Regions from separate parts of the Streptomyces sp. NPDC025793 genome, predicted to be linked through region 2. Evidence: riboswitches for the same ligand, from Rfam matches in the RefSeq annotation. Region 2 holds a riboswitch; the other holds the start of a gene.

Region 1 (3,934 bases), on a different contig from region 2:
TTCGGCGATGCCCATGGGCCAGGCCCGCCGGCTGGCGCCCAACGCCGCGTATCTCGTGCCGCGCTTCGGGGTGTACCGGGCGGTCAGCGAGCAGGTGATGGCGCTGCTGCGGGAGCTGTCGCCGCTGGTGGAGCCGCTCAGTCTGGACGAGGCGTTCGTGGATCTGGAGGCGGGCGGGACGGCCTGGGACGAGGAGTCGGCGCGGCTGGCCGGGATCAGGCTGCGCGCGGACATCCGGGCGGTCACGGGGCTGACCGGCTCGGTGGGGCTCGCCGCGTCCAAGATGCTCGCGAAGATCGCCTCCGAGCAGGCCAAGCCGGACGGCCTGCTGGTCATCGAGCCGGGGACCGAGCGGGCCCTGCTCGGGCCGATGCCGGTGCGGACCCTGCCGGGCGTGGGCCCCGCGACCGGGGACCATCTGCGCCGGGCCGGGATCACCACGGTCGAGGAGCTGGCCGAGGCGGGTGAGGACGAGCTGGTCCGGCTGCTGGGCAAGGCGCACGGGCACGCGTTGTACGCGATGGCGCTGGCCCGTGACGACCGGCCCGTGGTGGCCGAGCGCGAGGCGAAGTCGGTGTCGGTCGAGGACACCTACGACGTGGACATCCATGACCGGCTGCGGATCGGCATGGAGGTGCAGCGGCTCGCGGACCGGTGTGTGGGGCGGCTGCGGGGGGCCGGGCTGTCGGGGCGGACCATCGTGCTGAAGGTGCGGCGGTACGACTTCTCGACGCTGACCCGTTCGGAGACGCTCAGGGGGCCCACGGACGATCCGGCGGTGGTCCGGGAGGCGGCGGCCCGGCTGCTGGACTCCGTGGACACCACCGGCGGGGTGCGGCTGCTCGGCGTGGGCGTCTCCGGGCTCGCCGACTACACGCAGGAGGACCTGTTCGCGCAGGCCATGGACGCGCGGGCGGCGGAGACGCCGGAGGAGGTCGTGGCCGAGGCCGTGGTGGAGCGGCCGGAGCCGGTCGAGCGCCACTGGCGGGCCGGGCAGGACGTGCGCCATGTCGCGTACGGGCCCGGGTGGGTGCAGGGGAGCGGGCTGGGGCGGGTGACGGTGCGGTTCGAGACGCCGCAGACCCCTCCGGGGCGGGTGCGGACGTTCTTCGTCGACGACCCCGCGCTGGAGGCCGCGGAGCCGCTGCCGCTGGTGCCGGATCCGCAGGAGGAGGAGCTCCGGCGTGACCACCCTGCCGAGGCCTGAGGGGGTGCCGGTTGGATCGGCCGGCCGTGAGGAACGGCGCCTGCCGGCCGAGCCGAGCGGCGTCGTGGGGCCCCTCCCGCGCGAGCGAAGCCGAGCGTGGGGGAGTCGGCGATCGACGACAACGCCGCTGGGGGGTGTGCCCCCTCTGGGGGAGCGCGCGCCAGGGTCCGCGATGCCGGCATGATCCAAACGACACCCCCTGGCGGGGCGCGCCGGCCTCAGGTCTCCTCCGACCCGGCCAGCTTGCCGAAGTCCCGGTCGGGGAGCGTGGGAGGCAGGGCTGTGTCGAGGCCGTAGTGGTGGTAGAGCTGGAGTTCCTGTTCGGGGGAGAGATGGCGGCCCACGCCGAAGTCCGGGGCGTCCTTGATGAGGGCGCGGTCGAAGGGGACGTGGAGGGTGCCCTCGACGAGTTCGCTCGGTTCCAGCGGGACGAACGCGTCACGGGAGAACAGGCCGGTGCGTATGGCCGCCCACTCGGGTATGCCGGTCGCGTCGTCCAGGTACACCTCGTCGACGGTGCCGATCTTGGCGCCGCTGCGGTCGAACGCCTTGCGGCCGATCAGGTTGCGCGGATCGATGTCGGTCTGCACGGTCGCTCTCCCTCCACATGGTCACAACTCATCCGTAACCACTACAAAAGAGCAGATTCGCGGAGGCGGCCACTCGAGGGCTCGGGCGTTGACCTCGCTGGTAGTCTGACAACGGCTGCTGAACCCGTGCGGGAGAGTCCTCCGACCACCTCGGAGGCGCCGAAGGAGCAAATCCTCCCCGGAATCTCTCAGGCTCACGTACCGCACGGACGAGGTCACTCTGGAAAGCAGGGCGGTTGTCGACGGCTTCCGCTCTCACCGACGGTGAAAGCCGGGCCTCTCGGGCGCCCGGTGAAGCTCTCAGGTTGAGATGACAGAGGGGGAGGCCGTCGGGGCACCGCACCGTGGTGCCCTTCGAAGGTCGCGTCAGACCAGGAGGCCTCCGCAATGACCGCCCACCGTATTCCGCTTTCGGATCTCGAAGCGGGTGTTCCCTTCGAACAGCGCCACATCGGGCCCGACCAGGAGGCGCGGGCCAAGATGCTCGCGCAGGTCGGCTACGGCTCGCTGGACGAGCTGACCGCCGCCGCGGTCCCCGACGTGATCAAGAACGCCGACGCCCTCGACCTGCCGGGCGCCCGCACCGAGGCCGAGGTGCTCGCCGAGCTGCGCGCGCTCGCGGACCGCAACCAGGTGCTCGGCTCGATGATCGGCCTGGGGTACTACGGGACGTTCACACCGCCCGTCATCCTGCGCAACGTCATGGAGAACCCGGCCTGGTACACGGCGTACACGCCCTACCAGCCGGAGATCTCCCAGGGCCGGCTGGAGGCCCTGCTGAACTTCCAGACCATGGTCGCCGACCTGACCGGGCTGCCCACCTCCGGTGCCTCCCTGCTGGACGAGGGCACGGCGGCCGCCGAGGCCATGGCGCTGTCCCGGCGCATGGGCAAGAACAAGAAGGGTCTGTTCCTGGTCGACGCGGACGCGCTGCCGCAGACCATCGCCGTCATCGAGACCCGCTCCGAGCCGACCGGTGTCGAGGTCGTCGTCGCCGACCTCAGCGAGGGCATCCCGGCCGACATCGCCGCGCGCGAGATCAACGGCGTACTGATCCAGTACCCGGGCGCCTCCGGTGCCGTACGCGACATCAAGCCGGTCATCGACCAGGCGCACGAGCTGGGCGCCCTCGTCACCGTCGCCGCCGACCTGCTCGCGCTGACCCTGCTGACCTCGCCGGGTGAGCTGGGCGCGGACATCGCGGTCGGCACCACCCAGCGGTTCGGCGTGCCGATGGGCTTCGGCGGTCCGCACGCCGGTTACATGGCCGTGCAGGAGAAGTTCGCGCGCAGCCTGCCCGGCCGGCTCGTGGGCGTCTCCGTCGACGCCGACGGCAACAAGGCCTACCGGCTCGCGCTCCAGACCCGTGAGCAGCACATCCGCCGTGAGAAGGCCACCAGCAACATCTGCACCGCGCAGGTGCTGCTCGCCGTCATGGCCGGCATGTACGCCGTCTACCACGGCCCGGAGGGGCTGCGGATCATCGCCCGGCGGACGCACCGGTACGCCACGCTCCTCGCCGAGGGCCTGCGGGCCGGCGGTGTCGAGGTCGTCCACGGTGCCTTCTTCGACACCGTCACCGCGCGCGTGCCCGGCAAGGCCGCCGAGGTCGTCGCCGCCGCCCGGGAGAACGGCGTGAACCTGCGCCCGGTCGACGCCGACCACGTCTCCGTGGCCTGCGACGAGACCACCGACCGGGCCCGGCTGGGCGTGGTCCTCGCGGCCTTCGGCGTCGCGGGCGACATAGCGGCGCTCGACGCGACCGCCGCGGACGCCCTGCCCGAGGCGCTGCTGCGCGGCGACGACTTCCTCACCCACCCGGTCTTCGACCGGCACCGCTCCGAGACCGCGATGCTGCGCTACCTGCGCAGGCTCGCCGACCGCGACTACGCGCTCGACCGCGGCATGATCCCGCTGGGCTCCTGCACCATGAAGCTCAACGCGACCACCGAGATGGAGCCGGTCACCTGGCCCGAGTTCGGCGGGCTGCACCCCTTCGCGCCGGCCGAGCAGGCGCAGGGCTTCCTCACCCTCATCCGCGAGCTGGAGGAACGTCTCGCCGAGGTCACCGGCTACGACAAGGTCTCCCTGCAGCCGAACGCCGGATCCCAGGGCGAGCTGGCCGGTCTGCTCGCCG
Region 2 (3,934 bases):
TCATCGCGCGCACCGAGTCGACCGCGGCCGGAGAGGTGTCGTACACGTCCAGGCCGATCACGAGGTACGGCGTCCCGAGCGCGGGCTGCACCCAGGCGCGGCGCAGGGAGCGCAGGGCCGGCGTGCGGTGGGCGTTCTGCGCGAGCAGGGCATAGAACTGCGGGACCTCGATGCCGGGTTCGTCGAGCCGGAGCGGGCCTGCGGGCTGGCGGTCCAGGCCCGTGGCGATGCGGCGCAGGTCCAGCCAGGGGATGCCGACGCCGCCGCCCGGGGCGTGCGGGTTGACCCACAGGCCGTAGTGGTCCGGGTAGAGGGTGCGGGCCACGTCGAGCCCGTCCACGACCTCGTAGGAGCGGTTCCAGCCGCTGGCCGACAGTTCCTGGGCGGAGGTGACGCAGGGGGCGTAGGGGAGGCCGTCGACCTCCATCGTCCCGTACTGGGCGTCCGGGGACCCGGCCTGGCCGTGCCACAGCAGCATCCAGATCTGGCCGGAGGACGGGGTGGCGAGGGCACGCAGCAGGGCCTCGTAGGCGTCGTAGCGTCCGGGCGTGACCTGGCGCAGCGTGTGGTCGACGCTACCGAGGCCGCCGCTGTGGCTCGCGCTCACCTTGTCGTGCCCTTCTGTTTTCCGTGCCCCGTGTGTGGAGACAGCTTAAGCGCCTGCCGGGGTGCCGCTTCGGGTTCGTTCGCGAGTGCGGGTGCGTTGTGGTTTCTCGCGCTCACGCGGCGGAGCCGCATATCGGACGCAGCCCCGCGCCCCCCTTGGGGCGCTTTCAGTGGCCGTACTGATAGAAGGGCCTGACATTCCCCCGCAGCCATTCCGCCACCGGGTCGTCCGTGACGTCCAGGAGGACCAGGCTGACCGGCCAGGCGACCGGGATCCTGCCCAGGGCGCGGCCCAGGGCTTCCATCGGGAGGGTGCGCAGGTCGCCCTCCCACCGGGAGAGCTCCACGCCCACGAACATCACCGGATCGTCCGTCTCGACGGCGGCCAGGCAGCGGCGGGCCGTGCGGACCACGCCGGTCTCGGCGAACTCGGCGGACGCGGCGGCGAGGAAGTCGACCGGGTCGTCCTGCCAGTCGGGCTCGAAGAGGCGGACCCGGCCGCCGGTGTCCGCGCCGTCGAGGGGGGTACGGCCGGCGCGGCACAGCTCGGCCACGGCGGCCGGCGGGAGCGGGATGCCGACCAGCGCGTCCGGGTTCACCGCGATGCCGACCTGCGCGGGCAGGCCCCGGGCGAACTCGACGGCCGGGGCGATGGTGTACCCCATGTGGGAACCGGCCGCCTGGCGCAGCTGCTCCTCCGAGCTGAAGACGGGCACGTAGGCCTGGCCGTCGATCTCCAGCGTGGGCAGGTCCAGCGGGCCGCTGCCCGGACCGCCGCCGTTGGGCAGCGGGATCCACAGGAAGCTGCGGCCGAGGACCTCGATGATCCGGCCGGCCGCGGTGGGTACGCCGAGGGAGGCCGCGAGCACCTCCTCCAGCTCGTTGCCGGGCCAACCGCCGTGCGGGTGGGGGTGCGCCTGTGCCGGGAAGTCCGCGGGAATGTCCGCCGGGAAGTCCATCTGCCTACCGCCTGCTGGGAACCACTGCTGTGACCATGAAGGCTAGCGGGTTGCTGTGACCGTCCCCTCACCGTGGGAACGCGATCCGGCGCAGGGCGTCCGCCGCGGGGCGGTCCAGCAGGGTCGCCGAGCCGACGCCCGCCGGCAGCGCGCCCCGCTCGACGGCGGCGAGCAGCCGGGCCGTCGTGCGGCGGTGGCGGGTGAAGGCGTAGCGGGAGACGCCCCGGCCGCGCTCGCGCTGGCCCTCGCGGGCCGTGCCGGGGGTGACGTCCAGCAGGAGCAGGTGCAGGGTGCCGCCGCGGCGGCGGGCCTCGCGGGCGAGCCAGCCGCGCACCCAGCTCTGGGTGCCGCAGTCGTGCACGACGACGCCCTCGCCGGTGCGCAGGGCACGGCGCAGGCGCGCGTAGTGAGCGAGGCGGACCAGGGGGCGGTAGAGCGCGTAGGGGAGGAAGCCGGGCAGGCGGGCGGCCCAGCGGTCGCGGGTGTCCTGGGAGTCGATGCGGCGGCCGGGGACCGCGCGGCGCATCAGCGTGGACTTGCCGCTGCCGGGCAGTCCCGTGATCACCACCAGGTCCTCGGCGCGGAAGAGCAGGGCGTGCGGGCTGCGGCCGGCCCGGTCGCGCAGGTCCCGGACGACCGGGGCCGGGGCGCGGCGCTGCTTCGGCACCGCGACGCCGCTGGTGACGGTGGCGTACACCGGGGTCCTGTTCACCATGTCGGTCCTCCCCTGTCGGTTCAGTAACAGCTCTGCCCGTGAAACGTAAAGAGAAGGTAATGGACCGAGGTCGGCAGTACGGTCCGCGTGCTGCCACAGGCCGGTTACAAAAGCCCGCTCGGCGTGCAATGATGTGGCCGCCAACTGCATACCGGCCGCTTGAATCCGCGCGGGAGAGTCCCCAGCAGCTGCGCTGGGGCGCCGAAGGAGCAAGTCCCTCCCTTGAATCTCTCAGGCCCCGTTACCGCGCGGGCGAGGCACATCTGAAAAGCGGGCCGCTGCCGGCAGTGGCTCCACCCACGGTGCAAGCCGTGATCGTCCCCGTGGCGGTCGTGGCGAACCTCTCAGGTTCCGATGACAGATGGGGAGGAACGTTCCTCGCCCGTTCCGCTGTCCTGGGAGACGACCGACCGATGAGCAGTACCGAACCCACTGAGCTGCGCCATACCGCGCTGGACGCGCTCCATCGCTCGCTCGGTGCGACGATGACCGACTTCGCCGGCTGGGACATGCCCCTGCGCTACGGCTCCGAGCGCGACGAGCACGTCGCGGTGCGGACCCGGGCCGGCCTGTTCGACCTCTCCCACATGGGCGAGATCACGGTGACCGGCGCCGAGGCCGCCGCCCTGCTGAACTTCGCCCTGGTCGGCAACATCGCCTCCGTCGGCGTCGGCCGCGCCCGCTACACGATGATCTGCCGGGCCGACGGCGGCATCCTGGACGACCTGATCGTCTACCGGCTCGCCGAGACCGAGTACCTGGTCGTGGCCAACGCCTCCAACGCCCAGGTGGTGCTGGACGCCCTCACCGAGCGCGCCGCGGGCTTCGACGCCGAGGTCCGCGACGACCGGGACGCCTACGCGCTGATCGCCGTCCAGGGCCCGGAGTCCCCCGGCATCCTGAAGTCGCTCACCGACGCCGACCTGGACGGCCTGAAGTACTACGCCGGCCTGCCCGGCACGGTCGCCGGCGTCCCCGCCCTGATCGCCCGCACCGGCTACACCGGCGAGGACGGCTTCGAGCTGTTCGTGAAGCCCGAGCACGCGGTCGAGCTGTGGCAGGCGCTGACCGAGGCGGGCGAGGGCGTCGGCCTGGTGCCGTGCGGCCTGTCCTGCCGCGACACCCTGCGCCTGGAGGCGGGCATGCCGCTGTACGGGCACGAGCTGAGCACCTCGCTCACCCCCTTCGACGCCGGTCTCGGCCGCGTGGTCAAGTTCGAGAAGGACGGCGGCTTCGTCGGGCGCGAGGCGCTCACGCAGGCCGCCGAGCGCGCCGCGTCCGAGCCTCCGCGGGTGCTCGTCGGGCTGATCGCCGAGGGCCGCCGCGTCCCGCGCGCCGGGTACGCCGTCGTCGCCGGCGGCCAGGTGATCGGCGAGGTCACCTCCGGCGCCCCCTCCCCCACCCTGGGCAGGCCGATCGCCATGGCCTACGTCGACGCGGGCCACGCGGCGCCCGGCACCGAGGGCGTCGGCGTGGACATCCGCGGCAGCCACGAGCCGTACGAGGTCGTGGCACTGCCGTTCTACAAGCGCCAGAAGTAGAGACTGGGCGCGGTCGCGTCCCCCGCGGGCCCGATTCCGTGGCAGGTACGTGACCCTGCGCACAGTTGCCCGCCCACCAGCGGTTTCCGCAGTCCCCCCTTCACCAGCACTCC

Evidence for each region. Region 2 has a riboswitch for glycine ahead of gcvT (glycine cleavage system aminomethyltransferase GcvT). Riboswitches for the same ligand answer to the same signal wherever they lie in the genome.
Region 1: it holds a riboswitch for glycine, as region 2 does, so the genes downstream of both, gcvP (aminomethyl-transferring glycine dehydrogenase) here and gcvT (glycine cleavage system aminomethyltransferase GcvT) in region 2, are expected to answer to the same signal.

What each region holds. Positions count from the first base shown of each region.
Region 1 covers NZ_JBVHMR010000012.1:260,312-264,245, reverse strand. The annotation lists gene ACZ4MF_RS23955 (DNA polymerase IV) at 1-1,207, shown strand, start outside; gene ACZ4MF_RS23950 (PRC-barrel domain-containing protein) at 1,426-1,797, opposite strand; glycine riboswitch at 1,917-2,011, shown strand; gene gcvP (aminomethyl-transferring glycine dehydrogenase) at 2,185-3,934, shown strand, end outside.
Region 2 covers NZ_JBVHMR010000037.1:52,464-56,397, reverse strand. The annotation lists gene ACZ4MF_RS39275 (enhanced serine sensitivity protein SseB C-terminal domain-containing protein) at 1-607, opposite strand, end outside; gene ACZ4MF_RS39270 (enhanced serine sensitivity protein SseB) at 774-1,565, opposite strand; gene ACZ4MF_RS39265 (AAA family ATPase) at 1,633-2,277, opposite strand; glycine riboswitch at 2,441-2,537, shown strand; glycine riboswitch at 2,538-2,651, shown strand; gene gcvT (glycine cleavage system aminomethyltransferase GcvT) at 2,694-3,821, shown strand.